DNA from 3 places in the Streptacidiphilus sp. PB12-B1b genome. Region 3 is predicted to be linked to each of the others. Evidence: riboswitches for the same ligand, from Rfam matches in the RefSeq annotation. Region 3 holds a riboswitch; each other region holds the start of a gene.
The links. A riboswitch is a leader RNA that binds a small molecule or an ion and turns the genes downstream of it on or off. The one in region 3 is predicted to bind S-adenosylmethionine.
Positions count from the first base shown of each region.

Region 1: another riboswitch for S-adenosylmethionine. It lies ahead of GXW83_RS09100 (aminotransferase class V-fold PLP-dependent enzyme); the one in region 3 lies ahead of GXW83_RS13975 (LLM class flavin-dependent oxidoreductase).
Region 2: another riboswitch for S-adenosylmethionine. It lies ahead of thrC (threonine synthase); the one in region 3 lies ahead of GXW83_RS13975 (LLM class flavin-dependent oxidoreductase).

Region 1 covers NZ_CP048405.1:1,998,448-2,003,741, reverse strand. The annotation lists gene GXW83_RS09115 (hypothetical protein) at 1-61, opposite strand, end outside; gene GXW83_RS09110 (rhomboid family intramembrane serine protease) at 212-976, shown strand; gene GXW83_RS09105 (Lrp/AsnC family transcriptional regulator) at 973-1,254, shown strand; gene GXW83_RS09100 (aminotransferase class V-fold PLP-dependent enzyme) at 1,328-2,707, opposite strand; SAM riboswitch class IV at 2,759-2,892, opposite strand; gene trpD (anthranilate phosphoribosyltransferase) at 2,984-4,060, opposite strand; gene GXW83_RS09090 (response regulator transcription factor) at 4,136-4,558, opposite strand; gene GXW83_RS09085 (heme-copper oxidase subunit III) at 4,844-5,294, shown strand, end outside.
Region 2 covers NZ_CP048405.1:688,333-693,626, reverse strand. The annotation lists gene GXW83_RS03270 (MoaD/ThiS family protein) at 512-790, opposite strand; gene thrC (threonine synthase) at 787-2,103, opposite strand; SAM riboswitch class I at 2,097-2,227, opposite strand; gene GXW83_RS03260 (glucosyl-3-phosphoglycerate synthase) at 2,441-3,406, shown strand; gene GXW83_RS03255 (trehalose-6-phosphate synthase) at 3,437-4,861, shown strand; gene GXW83_RS03250 (hypothetical protein) at 4,881-5,234, opposite strand.
Region 3 covers NZ_CP048405.1:3,088,374-3,093,667, reverse strand. The annotation lists gene GXW83_RS13990 (transporter substrate-binding domain-containing protein) at 1-27, opposite strand, end outside; gene GXW83_RS13985 (amino acid ABC transporter ATP-binding protein) at 135-908, opposite strand; gene GXW83_RS13980 (amino acid ABC transporter permease) at 905-1,894, opposite strand; gene GXW83_RS34845 (putative leader peptide) at 2,028-2,162, opposite strand; SAM riboswitch class IV at 2,196-2,306, opposite strand; SAM riboswitch class IV at 2,428-2,540, shown strand; gene GXW83_RS35320 (putative leader peptide) at 2,497-2,640, shown strand; gene GXW83_RS13975 (LLM class flavin-dependent oxidoreductase) at 2,923-4,128, shown strand; gene GXW83_RS13970 (NADPH-dependent FMN reductase) at 4,151-4,663, shown strand; gene GXW83_RS13965 (flavin reductase family protein) at 4,660-5,148, shown strand; gene GXW83_RS13960 (M24 family metallopeptidase) at 5,224-5,294, shown strand, end outside.

The DNA.
Region 1 (5,294 bases), 1.1 Mb from region 3:
TCAGGTTGCCGCACAGGGTGCAGCGCCACCTGGTCCCCTCGGTGGGCAGGGGGACGGTCATGGGGCGGTCCTCTCGGTTCGCGGGACACCCGGTCGTCCCGGATGCGGCTACCCCAGAACCCTATGGCCTACCCCCGCGCGCCGGGACGCCGTCCCCCACACGTCCCAGCCCAGCGCGGCCCTTTCGGCCCCGCCGGGCAATGCTGGGAGCATGGTGACACCGGTACGTGCCGAGAGCCCGCTCCGCAGCCTGCCGGTGGTGACCTGCCTGCTGATCGCGGTGAACGTCGCCGTCTTCCTGGTCGGGCCCGCCTCCGGGCTGGACCCGCTGTACGGCTCCGGGGCGCACCGGGCCGCCGTGGAGCAGGCGTACTTCCTGCACTGGGGCGTCGTCCCCCGGGAGCTGCTGGACAACCAGGCCCGGCCCGGCGAGTTCCCCGGCATCCCGGCACTGTCGGTGCTGACCGCCATGTTCGTCCACGCCGGCTGGATGCACCTGCTCGGCAACATGGTGTTCCTCTACGTCTTCGGCACCATGGCCGAGGAGCGCATGGGACGCCTGCCCTACCTCCTCTTCTACGTGGCCGTGGGCTACCTGGCGACGTACGGCTACGCCCTGGTCGAGCTGCACGGCGCCAGCGGCGGGCAGTCGCTGGTGGGGGCGTCCGGGGCGATCGCCGGGGTGCTGGGGGCGTACCTGCGGCTGTACCCCCGGGCGCGGGTGACCACGGTCGTCCCGCTGCTGCTGTTCCTGCCGCTGCGCTTCCCGGCGTGGGCGGTGCTCGGGCTGTGGTTCGTCATCCAGGGACTGTCGCTGCGCTCCCCCGGCGCGGCCTCCCCGGACGTCGCCTACGCGGCGCACCTGATCGGCTTCGCCGGAGGCTTCCTCTTCGCCTGGCTGCTCTACTGCCGCAGGCGCGGGCGCGGCTACGCTGGGCCCACCGCACTGCCACCCTCCCAGGAGACCTACCCGTGATCACCGCGATCGTGCTCATCAAGACCAGCGTCGACCGGATCCCCGAGATCGCCGAGACGATCGCGGCCCTGGAGGGCGTCAGCGAGGTGTACTCCGTCACCGGCACCTACGACCTGGTGGCGATGGTCCGGGTGCGGGCGCACGAGGACCTGGCGGACGTCATCCCCGGGCACGTCAACCAGGTGCCGGGAGTGGTCAGCACGGAGACCCACATCGCCTTCCGCACCTACTCCCGGCACGACCTGGACGCGGCCTTCGCCATCGGCCTGGACGAGTAGCGGACGCCACTCCCGCGGATGCCCCCAGGACGCGCCCGCGCCGCCGCCCGGGCCCGCCGCCCGGGCGGTCCGGTCAGCGGCGGGTGTCGGGGACGCAGCGGCCGCCCTCGGTGCGGTAGGCCCACTGCGCGCCCTGGGTGACCAGCTCCCGCACCGCCGCCACGAAGCGGTCGACGTGCTCGTCCGGGGTGCCCGCGCCGAAGCTGACCCGGATCGCGTTCAGGCTGCGCTCCCCCGGCAGCGACGCCTCCGGCGCCCCGCACTCGGAGGGCACGTTCTCCTCGCCGCCGAGCAGGGTCCGCACCAGCGGGTGCGCGCAGAACAGGCCGTCGCGGACGCCGATGCCGTACTCGGCGGACAGCGCGGCGGAGAAGTGCGAGCTGTTCCAGCCCTGCACCACGAAGGAGAGCACGCCGACCCGCGGGTGGTCCTCGCCGAACAGGGTCAGCACCCGCACCTCGGGCACGGCCGCCAGGCCCTCGCGCAGCCGGGCGATCAGCTGCCGCTCCCGGGCCACCAGCGCGTCGAACCCGGCCTCGCGCAGCGCCCGGCAGGCCGAGGCGATCGCGTAGGCGCCGATGACGTTGGGCGAGCCCGCCTCGTGCCGGGCCGGGCCGCGGTGCCACTCGACCGCGACCGAGCCGTCCGCCTCCCGGGCCACGGTGCGGCTGGCCCCGCCGCCCGCCAGGTACGGCTCGGCGGCGTCCAGCCAGTCGGCGCGCCCGGCCAGGACCCCGGCGCCGAAGGGCGCGTACAGCTTGTGGCCGGAGAAGGCGACCCAGTCGACGTCCAGCTCGCGGACCGAGACCGGGTGGTGCGGGGCGAGCTGCGCGGCGTCCAGGACGATCCGGGCGCCGTACCGGTGCGCGGTCGCGGCCAGCTCGCGGACCGGCCAGATCTCCCCGGTGACGTTGGACGCGCCGGTCACGCAGACCAGCTCCGGCCGCGGCCCGCCCGCGGCGTGCGCGGCCGCCAGCGCCTCCTCCAGCGCGGCGACCGCCTGCTCCGGGGAGCGCGGGGCGCGCAGGTAGGTGACGTCCAGGCCGCGACCGCGCCAGGGCAGCAGCGAGGCGTGGTGCTCGGTCTCGAAGGCGTACACCCGGGTGCCCGCGGGCAGCGCGCTCGCCAGCAGGTTCAGCGAATCGGTGGTGGCCCGGGTGAAGACCACCTGGTCGTCCTCGCGCAGCTGGAGGAAGTCGGCGACGGTGGCGCGGCTCTGCTCGAACAGGTCGGTGGACAGCTGCGAGAGGTAGCCCGCCCCCCGGTGCACGCTGCCGTAGTAGGGGGCGTAGGCGGCGACGTCGTCCCAGACCCGCTGCAGGGCGGGGGCGCTGGCGGCGTAGTCGAGCGCCGCGTAGGTCACCTTCTCGCCGCCGACCAGCGGCACCTCGACCTCGCGGCCGAGGACGTCGAGCGGACGGCAGGTGTCGACGGCGTTCGGGTACGAGGACATGACTACCCCTCCAGGGCATCCAGTGGATCCCTGGCAGCAGCCGAACGAGGGGATCCGCGCTTGCCCTGCGACGGGTCGTCGCAAGGCCCGGTCGTCACCTGGAAGCACCCCGCCACGGACGGAGGGTTGCCGGACAGCCAGCCAGGGCCTTTGCGGTGCATCACCGCGTGCTGTCACTCGTGACCTGCGGACGATTATGCCAGGGGTCCGCCCGCCGGGCGAACCCCTGTCCGGATTGCGAGACGCGGCATCCGGGGGGCGGACGCCGCCGCCCGGCTATGGCTGCCGGTGGGTGGCCTGCGCCCAGCGGGCCAGCACCTGCTCGGCGGCGCCGGAGTCGATGGACTCGGCGGTGCGCTTCATCGCCGCCCGCATCTGCTCCACCAGCGGCGCGTCGGTCTGGTCCAGCGCGACCAGCGCGGAGGCCGAGTTGAGCAGCACCGCATCGCGCACCGGGCCGGGCTCCCCGGCCAGCACCCGGCGGGCGACCTTGGCGTTGTAGGCGGCGTCGGCCCCGCGCAGGGCCTCGATCCCGACGTACTCGACGCCGACGTCGTGCGGGTCGAAGGAGAACCGCTCCACGGAGCCGTTCCGCACCTGCCACACGGTGGAGGTACCGGTCACCGTCAACTCGTCGAGGCCGTCGTCACCCCTGAACACCAGTGCCGAGGAGCCCCGCTCGGCGAGCACCCCGGCGATCAGCCCGGCCATCCGGGTGTCGAAGCAGCCGACCGCGTTGGCGCCGACCCGGGCCGGGTTGGTGAGCGGGCCCAGCAGGTTGAACGAGGTGGGCACGCCCAGGTCGCCGCGGGCGGTGCCGGCGTGCCGCATGGCCGGGTGGAACACCGGCGCCGGGCAGTAGGTGATGCCCGCCTCGACCGCGACCTGCGCGATGCGCGGCGCGGTCAGCCGTAGGTTGATGCCCAGCTGCTCCAGCACGTCGGTGGCGCCGCTGGCGGAGGAGGCGGCCCGGTTGCCGTGCTTGACCACCAGCGCGCCCGCGCCCGCGGCGACGATCGCCGACATGGTGGAGATGTTGACGGTCTTGGCCCGGTCGCCGCCGGTGCCGACGATGTCCACCGCCCGGCCGGGCACCTCGATCACGGTGGCGTGCGCGTACATGGCCTCGACCAGCCCGGTGATCTCGCCGACCGTCTCGCCCTTGGCCCGCAGCGCCACCAGGAATCCGGCCACCTGGCTGGTGGTGGCCTCGCCGGTCATCACCTGGTCCATGGCCCAGGCGGTCTCGGCGGAGGACAGGTCGGCCCCGGAGATCAGCGCGCCGAGGACGTCCGGCCACGAGCGGGCCTGCACACGGTCGCCTCCGCCGTCCGCAGGGTGCACGTTCGCCATGGCCGTGGCCTCTCAGTCGTCCTTGTAATGGAGAGGCCAGCCTAGCGACTGGGTACCGCCCGCAAACCCGGGATCTCAGCCGACGAGATGCCGGTGATCGGCCCGCAGCAGGGTGCTCGCGGTCTCGGCCAGCGCCACCGGGTCGACCGGTGCGGCGATGGCGGCGTCGGCGCGGCTCCAGACCGCCAGCCAGGAGTCCTGCGGGCGGCCGATCAGCACCAGCACCGGCGGGCAGCCGTAGATCTCGTCCTTGAGCTGGCGGCACAGGCCCATCCCGCCGACCGGGGTCGCCTCGCCGTCCAGGACCAGCAGGTCCAGCCGCCGGACGCTCTTGGCGTGCGCGTCGAGGGCCATGACCACGGCGGGGGCGGTGGCGCACTCCAGGTACTGCAGCTCGGCGAGGTCGGGGGCGGGGCGCCGGCCCAGGGCCAGCCGCACCTGCTCGCGGGTGTTGCGGTCGTCGCTGTAGACAAGAACGTTCAGTGCCATCGTCCGCATCCCCTGGGGTGTGATCGGGACCACTTAGGCGTCGACACGGATGCTACTCCCGTATCTGATGCCCCAACAGCAGGCCGGAGCGGCCGCGCCCGGTCCACAGCCGTCCGGCTGCCCCGGCTTCACCATTTCGGGCGACCCTGGGCCTGTCGCGGCAGCGGGCCCCGGGCCCCCCACCCCCTGCCGAACGGGCTACCTGCCAGGTCGCCGGTCCGCCGGAGGGTACGTCACCAGCCGGACACACCGAGGTACACCCCCGAGGTGAGGACGGAATAAGGGACCGACATAATGTCGGTCGTGGCGACAGCAACTGCAGTAGAAACCGGGCACGCACACGGATCGGTCAACCGGCCGAACCTCACCAGCGTCGGAACCATCGTCTGGCTGGCATCCGAGCTGATGTTCTTCGCGGCCCTCTTCGCGATGTACTTCACTCTCCGTTCCGTTACCGGGACGGCCTACTGGCACTCACAGAACCATGTTCTCGACGTTCCCTTCGCGTCGGTGAACACGACGGTCCTGGTGCTCTCCTCGTTCACCTGCCAGATGGGTGTCTTCGCTGCCGAGCGCGGCGACGTGAAGAAGCTCCGGGCCTGGTTCATCACGACCTTCATCATGGGCGCGATCTTCATCGGCGGTCAGATCTACGAGTACACAGACCTGGTCAAGTCGCACGGGATCTCCCTGTCCTCGTCCCCGTTCGGCTCGGTGTTCTACCTGACCACCGGCTTCCACGGGA
Region 2 (5,294 bases), 2.4 Mb from region 3:
AGGGTTTGAAGCGGGCACCGGCGGTACCGGACCGGGGCGGCGACCGAGGGCTCCGACCCGCACGGGCAGCCGGAACACGTGGATCCGCTCCGACTCCGAAGCAGCTACCAGAGGCCACTCTACCTCTGCGCGGACGCTTTCCCGGCCACTGCGGACAGCCCCGGGCGCGCTGCTTCGGACGCCGCCGCGGAAGCCGTCGGGCGCGGTGCCGGAATCCCCGCATTCGGCCCGGATTCGGCCCCGGAATCCACCGGCGCCGGGAGCGATTGCGACGCGATTCGGTTGCGCTCGGTATTCGTCGCGGCGTAAAACCACCGGTCCGGAAAGCCACCCGCAGGCCCGGCATTGCATTCCCGCACCCCCGGCCCCGCCGGCCACGGACGGCCCGGGGCGGCCCCGAACGCCCACTGCGGCGCCGAATGCACGAAGGCGGCGGGCGCGGCCCCCGCAGGGGTACCGCGCCCGCCGCCCGTGGGCGCCGAGGAGGCCGGTGCAGTCGGTCGGCAGCCGGTCAGCAGCCGCCGGCGACGGCCGGGATGATCGAGACGCCCGCGCCGTCCGGCGTGGCGGTCTCCAGGCCGTCGGCGAAGCGCACGTCGTCCTCGTTGACGTAGACGTTCACGAAGCGGCGCAGCTTGCCGCCGTCGTCCAGGATGCGGTCGCTGATGCCCGCGTGGTTGGCCTCCAGGTCGGCGATGACGGCGGCGAGGGTGGCGCCCTCGGCCTTCACCTCGGCCGCGCCGCCGGTGTAGGTGCGCAGGATCGTCGGGATGCGGACGGAGACACTCATGCGAGGCCAGCCTCTCGGAACGAGTCAAGGGTCGGGCGGATGGTCGCGGACAGGCCGGTGGTCGGCTCCACCGCGTCCAGGGTCTTCAGGCCGTCACCGGTGTTCAGGACGACGGTCTCGGCGGCCGGGTCGAGCAGGCCGTTCTTGATGAGCTTCTGCAGCACGCCCACGGTGACGCCGCCCGCGGTCTCCGCGAAGATGCCCTCGGTGCGGGCCAGCAGCTTGATGGCGTCGACCACCTGCTCGTCGTTGACGTCCTCGACCGCGCCGCCGGTGCGGCTGCAGATGTCCAGCACGTAGGGGCCGTCCGCCGGGTTGCCGATGGCCAGGGACTTGGCGATGGTGTCCGGCTTCTGCGGGCGGATCACGTCGCGCCCGGCCTTGAAGGCGACCGACACCGGCGAGCAGCCCTCGGCCTGGGCGCCGAAGATCTTGTACGGCTTGTCCTCGACCAGGCCGAGGGCGATCAGCTCCTTCAGCCCCTTGTCGATCTTGGTGAGCTGCGAGCCCGAGGCGATCGGGATGACGATCTGGTCCGGCAGCCGCCAGCCCAGCTGCTCGCAGATCTCGTACGCCAGGGTCTTGGAACCCTCGCCGTAGTACGGCCGCAGGTTGACGTTGACGAAGCCCCAGCCCTCGCCGGCCGGGTCGCCGATCAGCTCCGAGCAGAAGCGGTTCACGTCGTCGTAGTTGCCCTCGATGCCGACCAGCTCGCCGCCGTACACCGCGGCCATGACCACCTTGCCCTGCTCCAGGTCGTGCGGGATGAACACGCAGGAGCGCAGCCCGGTGCGGGCGGCGGCCGCGCCGACCGCCCCGGCCAGGTTGCCGGTGGAGGAGCAGGAGAGGGTGGTGAAGCCGAAGGTGCGGGCAGCCTCGACGGCGATCGCCACCACCCGGTCCTTGAACGAGTGGGTGGGGTTGCCGGAGTCGTCCTTGACGTACAGGCCGCCGGTGACGCCCAGCTCGCGGGCCAGGTTGTCGGCCTTGACCAGCTTGGTCCAGCCGGGGTTCAGGTTGGGGCGGTCGGCCACGTCGGCGGCGACCGGCAGCAGCGGGGCGTAGCGCCAGATGTTGGCCGGGCCGGCCTCGATCCGGGCGCGCAGCGCCTCGGGATCGCCGACGGGCAGGTCGTAGGCCACTTCGAGCGGGCCGAAACACTGGGTACAGGCGAAGTCCGGTGCGAGCGGGGTGCGGGCGCCGCACTCCCGACAGGACAGCGCCACGGCGGGGCCGAAGGCCTCCGGTGCGACGGGCGGTGTGACGGACGTAACAGCAGTGACTGCCATGGTGGCGAGGCCCTCTCTCCTCATCTTCCCCGGGGCGTGTCTCGCCACGGGACGGAATTGGCACCTTCCCCACCAGGGCCGCAGGCCGGCTGGCAGGAGGGTTGCCGGGACTTCGACGGGCCGTTCCCTCAGTCCCTCTGGATGAGCTCTATGGCGTCCGCGCGCGACCTGTCGGTCAGCGCCGGTTCGCATTTGTGCGTAAGACTGGGCACCCCCGCTGCAATGGGCGTGCCGTGTCCTCCAAGACTGTAACCGAAGCGCCGCGCGCGGACGGCAGTCGTCCGCGAGGCGAGACGGGACGCCCCGCTGCGCCGGACGCCGCCACCGCGGGGCAACTACGGAGCCACTACCGAGGAGTGCTGTGCTTGACGAGGTCGCGGACTGGCTGGGCCGCCGCTCCTGGACGGCGGCCGACCGGCCGCTGCCGCAGCTGCTGGACGCCAAGCGCGCCACCGGGGCCACGGTCAGCGTGGTGCTGCCGGCCCTGGACGAGGAGGCCACCGTCGGCGCCATCGTCGCCGCCATCCGCCGTGACCTGATGGACGCCGCGCCGCTGGTCGACGAACTGGTGGTGGTCGACTCCGGCTCCACCGACGGCACCGCGCGAGTCGCGGCGGAGGCCGGGGCCCGGGTGGTGCACCGGGACGCCATCCTGCCGCGGCTCCCGGCCGAGCCCGGCAAGGGCGAGGTGCTGTGGCGCTCGCTGCTGGCCACCCGGGGCGACATCGTCTGCTTCATCGACGCCGACCTGCGCGAGTTCTCCTCGGCCTTCGTCTCCGGCATCGTCGGCCCGCTGCTCACCGACCCCGGGGTGGCCTTCGTGAAGGCCATGTACGACCGGCCGCTGGACACCGAGACGGTCTCCATCCCGGCCGGCGGGGGCAGGGTCACCGAGCTGGTCGCCCGCCCGCTGCTGAACCTGCACTGGCCCCGGCTGGCCGGCTTCGTCCAGCCGCTCGGCGGCGAGTACGCGGCGCGGCGCTCGCTGCTGGAGCGGCTGCCCTTCGCCACCGGCTACGGGGTGGAGCTGGGCCTGCTGGTGGACGCCCTGGAACTGGCCGGACTGGACGCCCTGGCGCAGGTCGACGTGGGCGTGCGGCACCACCGGCACCAGGACGCGCAGGCCCTGGGCCGGATGGCGGCCACCATCTACCGCACCGCCCTGGACCGGCTGGCCCGCAGCGACCGGCTCAAGCCCAGCGACGACCTGGTCAGCCCGTACCTCACCCAGTTCACCCGAACGCCCACCGGCTTCGCCCCCCTGACCGTGCCGATACCGGGCACCGACCGGCCTCCCGTGGTCAGCCTGCCCGAATACCGGGTTTGACCCTGCTCCGCTGCGGCAAGGCTCTCAACCATGGTCAACGCAAGCCCCGCCCGGATCCTGCTCGCCTCCAACCGGGGGCCCGTCTCGTACACGGTCGAGGACGACGGGACGCTCACCCCGCGCCGGGGCGGCGGGGGCCTGGTCTCCGGGCTGTCCGCGATCGGCGACGAGATCGAGTCGGTGTGGGTCTGCGCCGCCCTGACCGAGGGCGACCGCGCCGCCACCCGGCAGGGGGTCACCGACCCCTCCGTACGCATGCTGGACATCGACCCGGGCACCTTCGCCCGGGCCTACAACGGCGTCGCCAACTCCACCCTCTGGTTCGTCCACCACCTGATCTACAACACGCCGACGACTCCGGTCTTCGGGGCCTCCTTCCGCCGCGAGTGGGCCTCCTACCAGGCGTACAACACGGCCTTCGCCGAGGCGCTGGCCGAGGCTGCCGCGCCCGGGGCCACCGTGCTCGTCCAGGACTACCACCTGTCACTGACACCCCGGCTGCTCCGCGAGCTGCGGCCGGACCTGCGGATCGGGCACTTCTCGCACACGCCCTGGGCGCCGCCGGACTACTACCGGCTGCTGCCGGACGACGTGGCGGCCGAGGTGCTGACCGGCATCCTCGGCGCGGACCGGGCCGGGTTCCTCACCCGCCGCTGGGCCGACGCCTTCGCCGACTGCTGCGAGCACGTCCTCGGCGCGGAGGTGGACCGCAGCGGCGACGCCCCGGTCGTCACGCACCAGGGCCGCACCACCCACCTGGGCGTGCACCCGCTCGGCGCCGACGGCGACTTCCTGCGCGAGCGCGCGCACCGGCCCGACGTGGACGCCCGGCTGGCCGCGCTGCGCGAGGCGGTCGGGGACCGGCGCACCGTCGTCCGGGTGGACCGCACCGAGCTGTCCAAGAACATCGTGCGCGGCCTGCACGCCTACCGGCACCTGCTGCGGACCCGCCCGGAGTGGCTGGACCGGGTGGTCCACATCGCCTTCGCCTACCCCTCGCGGCACGACCTGCCGGAGTACCGCGAGTACACCGCCTCGGTGCTGCGCACCGCGCAGGAGATCAACGACGAGCTGGGCACGCCGACCTGGCAGCCGGTGATGCTGCACGTCGACGACGACTTCCCGAGGTCGCTGGCCGCCTACCGGCTGGCCGACGTGGCCCTGGTCAACCCGATCCGGGACGGCATGAACCTGGTCGCCAAGGAGATCCCGGTGGTCTCCGACGACGGCTGCGCGCTGGTGCTCTCCCGCGAGGCCGGCGCCTTCGCCGAGCTCGGCGAGGACGCCGTCACGGTCAACCCGTACGACGTGATCGAGACCGCCGAGGCCCTGCACACCGCGCTGACCATGGACCGCGACGAGCGCGCGGCCCGCTGCAAGCGGCTGGCCGAGGCGGCCACCGCGGTGCCGCCGAGCACCTGGTTCCTGGACCAGTACCGGGCGCTGTCGTCCTAGCCCGGCCGGGCCGGGCGGCTCAGCGGGAGGTGTCGATGCCCAGCTGGCGCAGCCGGGGCAGGTTGGCCGCCTCGACCCGGCGCGCCTCGCGGCGGACGGACCGGCGGAAGTCGTGCTGCCGGGTGCCGTTGTAGACGTTGTCGAACATGGCGGCGGGCGCGAAGTGCAGCAGCGCGTCCCCCAGCGGGTAGGAGCGGCGGGCGTCCGGACGGCCGAGGACCGCCCAGGACCAGTGCACGGCGGCCAGCGACAGCTCCACGTCCGGGCTGGGCTTGCCCTCGCGGGCGAGCCGGAACAGCTCCTCGCGCCCGTCGAAGCCCAGCGCCGCCCAGCGCTTGCGGGACTCGTCCCGTACCCAGCGTGCCTCGGGCATGCCGGCCCTCCCAGCTCTCCGTCGCGTGTGGCGGCCGCCCGGTGGCGCGGCCCCCCTTAC
Region 3 (5,294 bases):
GCGGGCAGGGCGTCCGTCGGTCGTCACGGGAGTTCCTTTCGGGGCTTTCGAGGGTGCGTGGCAGGTAGGTGACGGTTCGTCACAGGGCAAGCGGGTGGCCCGGAAGGGCGCTGCCGCCGGTGAAGGGAGGGGGGTCAGAGGACCGCGGACAGGAAGGCGCGGGCCCGCTCGTGGCGCGGCTCGGTCAGGACCTCCCCGGGGGCGCCGGATTCGATGATCCGGCCGCCGTCCAGGAAGACCACGGTGTCGGCGACCTCGCGGGCGAAGCCGATCTCATGGGTGACCACGATCATGGTCATCCCGCTGTCGGCGAGGTCCTTGATCACTGCGAGGACCTCCCCGACCAGTTCGGGGTCGAGGGCGCTGGTGGGCTCGTCGAACAGCAGCAGCTCCGGCTCCATCGCCAGGGCCCGGGCGATGGCCACCCGCTGCTGCTGGCCGCCGGACAGCTGTCGGGGGTAAGCGCCTTCGCGCCCGGCCAGGCCGACCCGGTCCAACAGCTCGCGGGCCCGGGCCGCCGCCTGCTTCCGCGGCACGCCGTGCACGGCGACCGGGGCCTCGACGAGGTTGTCCAGCACGGTCAGGTGCGGGAAGAGGTGGAACTGCTGGAACACCATGCCCACCCGGGCCCGCTGCCGGGTGATCGCCCGGTGGCCCAACTCGTGCAGCCTGCCGCCCTGGTAGCGGTAGCCGATGATCTCGCCGCCGACCTCGACGAAGCCCGCGTCGGGCCTCTCCAGGTGGTTGACGCTGCGCAGCAGGGTGGACTTGCCGGAGCCGGAGGGCCCGAGCAGGACGGCGACCTCGCCCCGGCGTACGTCCAGGTCCACCCCGTCCAGCACCGCGGTGGCGCCGAAGCTCTTGCGCAGGCCCCTGATCCGCACCAGCGGTTCGGCGGTGGCGCTCATGAGAGGCCCACCAGCGGCACATTGGCCCGGACGACCGCCCAGAACCCCTTGCGCGCGGTGCGGTTGCTGCCCCGGGCGTAGTACCGCTCGACGAAGAACTGCCCGATCGACAGCAGCGTGGTGAGGATGATGTACCAGAGCGTCGCCACCAGCAGCAGCGGGACGATCAAAAAGTTCTGATTGTAGATCAACTGCGCTGAGTAGAGCAGGTCCTGGACCGCGATGACGCTGACGATGGAGGTGGCCTTGAGCATTCCGATCAGCAGGTTGCCGGTGGCCGGGACGATGGCCGGCATCGCCTGCGGGAGCACGATCCGGCGGAAGATCCGGGCGTTGCCGAGGCCCAGTGCCTGGGCCGCCTCGGTCTGGCCGTGCTCCACCGACAGGATGCCGCCCCGGATGATCTCCGAGGAGAAGGCCGCGACGTCCAGGCTGAGCCCGACGAAGGCGGCCAGGATCCCGCTGAACAGGTGCGCCGTCCGGGCCGTGGCGAACTCCGGGCCGAAGGGGATGCCCAGCGACAACTGCGGGTACAGCGAGGCCAGTTCGTACCAGAAGAGCAGCTGGACCAGCAGCGGGACGGAGCGTACCAGCCAGACGAAGCCGAAGCTGAGCGAGCGCAGGACCGGGTTCCGGGAGAGCCGCATGGCGGCGACGCCCACCCCGAGCAGGTAGCCGGTGGCCATCACCGCCGCGGTGAGCCAGAGCGTCAGCTCCAGCCCGTGCAGGATCGAGGCGTTGAGGAAGTAGTCCCCCACGGTGCCCCACTGGAACCGGCTGTTGGTCAGCACCGTGTGCACGAACATGGCGAACAGGACCAGCAGGACCAGGGCGGAGGCCCACTGGCCGGGGCGGCGCAGCGGTACCGGCTTCGCGTCGAGCAGCTGATCGAGGTCGGGACGGCCGCCGGTCCCGGCCTGCGGGGCCGCCGGCGGCGGTGGTTCGGGCACGGCGGACGGCCGCGCGGAGGTTTCAGAACTGCTCATGAGGGTGTGCTTTCCGTCCCAGGGAAGTGCAGCACCACGCCATGGTGGGGACATGGCGGCGTGGCGGCGTGCGGGGGTGAGCGGGCGGGTCCGGGCAGGGCCGACGGCGTGCAACGCCGTACGGCGCGGGCGGTCAACAGACCGCGGACGTCCCCGGACACAGCGCGCTGCTCACCCGCAGCAGGTCGACATGGCGCCGGGCGACCCTGAGCCGGCCGAAGCCGTACGGGCGCGGCGTGCCGCCGTCGCCGGTGGTGCGTACCTGCATGCGGATCACCTCGCCCTCCTCAGGCCCCCGTGGGGCTCGCGCTTACAGGACGGCTGCGTCCTGTCGGGTCGTCACCTGGAGCACCCCGCCGCGTGGGAGGGTTGCCGATCAGCAAGCCAGGGCTTGACACTGATGCTCATAACCAGGGCACAAGTTATCCGCTCCACCGGCTTTCGGCAATGCCCGTCCACGGTTCGGACCCCGCCGCCCACGGCCCACCTGGGGGGATTGTGTTCGGGGCGCCTGCGGAGTTACGTTGGGGAGAGGTAACGAGCGTCAGCGGCAAGCCCTGGCTGGCTGACCAGCAACCCTCCTGCGCGGCGGGGTGCTCCAGGTGACGACCCGGCGGAGCCGAACCGGTGTCCGCAAGCGCGAGATCGAGCAGGAGGGGACCGCCGTGCGTCGAGCCATCGGTACCTACTCGCGTCGTCACATCGATCTGCAGCGCATCTCCAGCGCCCTCTGTACGGCGGCCTGAGCCCCGGCTCCGTCCGGCTCACCCGGCAGCCGCCGCACACCGCTGCGCCGCGTGCCGCCCCCGCCGGCCCCCTCCCCCTCGCCGAACCCTCCCCCGCCGACGCTGCCCCGGGCCACCGCCCGGCGCAGGTTCCGTCCGGCATGCCCGCAGCCCCGGTGGCACCCCCCTCCGCCCGAGCAGGAAGCGACCTCCCATGCCCCAACCGCACCGCACCGCACCACCGTTGCCGCCGCCGGGCGCAGCCGCCGTGACCGGCATCCACGGGATACCGGGGGCAGCGGCATGAAGTTCATCGCCATCACCCTGATCGTGCACGCGCCCGACCCGGTCACCGGCGTCCAGCCGTCCACCCAGGAGCGCTTCCGGCAGGTGGTCGACAGCGCGCTGCTCGCCGAGCAGCTGGGCTTCGACGGGTTCGGCGTCGGCGAGCGGCACGAGCGCCCGTTCATCTCCTCCTCCCCCACCGTCGTCCTCAGCCATGTCGCCGCGCTCACCCGGCGGATCAGGCTGTTCACCGCGGTCACCACGCTGAGCCTGCTGGACCCGGTCCGCGCCTACGAGGACTACGCCACCCTGGACCACCTCTCCGGCGGCCGGCTGGAGCTGATCATCGGCAAGGGCAACGGCACCGCCCAGCGCGAACTGTTCCAGGTCACCCCCGAGGACCAGTGGGACCGCAACGCCGAGTCGTACCAGCTGTTCCGGGAGATCTGGCGCAACGACAAGGTCACCGCCTCGCCGAAGTTCCGTCCGGCGCTGCTGGACGCGGAGGTCTGGCCCCGGCCGTACCAGCGGCCGGTCCGGGTCTGGCACGGCAGCGCCACCAGTCGCGAGTCGGTGGACCTGGCCGCCCGCTACGGCGATCCGCTGTTCTCCGCCAACGTGACCAACACGATCGAGCCCTACGCCGCCCTCGTCCGCTACTACCGCGAGCGCTGGGAGCACTACGGGCACGACCCGGCGCAGGCCGCGGTGGGCGCGGGCACGGCCGGCTTCTACGCCGCGCCGACCTCGCAGCAGGCCCTCGCCGACTACCGGCCGGTCTTCGAGGGCTACCTGGGCTTCCACCGGCGGCAGGGCCTGGAGCCGGTGTTCGCCACCCTGGAGGACTTCGTCGAACGCAGCTCCGCCCTGATCGGCAGCCCGGAGCAGATCATCGACAAGGTGCACCGCTACCACGAGCAGTTCGGCCACAGCGTGCTGCACCTGCACGCCGAGCCGGGCGGGCTGACCACCGCGCAGCACCGCGACTCGCTGGAGCTGTTCCAGTCCGCCGTCGCCCCGGTGCTGCGCCGCGACATCCCCGACCCGCCGTGGCCCTGGGCCCCGGTCGACCCCGCCGACACCGACACCGCCCGCTCCGACACCGACACCGCCCGCTCCGACACCGACACCGACGCCGCCTCCGCCTCCGCCCATCCGGAGGCCCCGCAGGAGGCCGGACCCCGACCGGCGTCCGCCCGCACCACCGCCGTCCGCACGCCGTGAAACCGCACCGAAGGAGCACCCCGTGAGCGTCGTCGTCCTCGTCGGCAACCCCAGGCCGCAGTCCCGCACCCGGGAGGCGGCCGAGCTGGTCGCCGGGAGACTGACGGACCGTCAACCCGACCGCACCGTGGAGCTGGCCGACCTCGGGCCGGCCCTGTTCGACCCGCAGGACCCGCGGGTGGCCGAGGCCGCCGCCGAGGTCCAGGGCGCGAGCCTGCTGGTGGTCGCCAGCCCCACCTACAAGGCGTCCTACACCGGGCTGCTGAAGCTGTTCCTGGACGGCCTCGGCTCCGGCTCGCTGGCCGGGGTGACCGCCGTGCCGCTGCTGCTGGGCGCGCACTGGCGGCACTCGCTGGCGGCCGAGCTGCAGCTCAAGCCCGTGCTGGTGGAGCTGGGCGCCACCGTTCCGACCCGGGGCCTGTTCCTGCTGGACGCGGACTACACCGCCTCCGAGGAGCTGGAGAAGTGGCTGACAGCGGCACGGCCGCAGGTGGCGGCGAGCCTGGGCGCCGAACCGGTCCGGGTGGTCTCATGAGCGTCGACCAGGCCCTGCACCCGGAGCAGCTGCGGCGCGTCTTCGGCGCCTTCCCGACCGGGGTGACCGCGGTCGCCGCGCTGGTCGACGGCAGACCGGTCGGCATCGCCGCCAGCTCCTTCACCTCGGTGTCGCTCGATCCGCCGCTGGTCTCGGTCTGCGTCGCGCACACCTCGTCCACCTGGCCGGTGCTGCGCGGCCGCGGACGGCTGGGCGTCAGCGTCCTCGGCGCGCACCAGGAGCGGGCCTGCCGACAGCTGGCCGGGCGCGGCCCGGACCGGTTCGCGTCGCTGGACTGGCGCGCCACCGCCGACGGCGCGGTCCTGCTGGAGGACGCCGGCGCGTGGCTGGACTGCAGCGTCGAGCAGGTGATCCGGGCGGGCGACCACGACATCGTGCTGCTGCGGGTGCACGAGCTGGACGCCGATCCGGCCGTCCCGCCGCTGGTCTTCCACGCCAGCGGCTTCCGCCGGCTCTCCGCCTGAGGGCGTCCGGGGCCTCCGGGGGCGCCCCGGGAAATGTGTTTGCCGGTGCATGGGCCCGGCCCTAGGGTCGGGCCCATGCATGAGGAGACGACGCGTGCCGAGAAGCTGCTGGACGCGCAGGCCAAGGCCGTTGAGCTGTTCGCCGA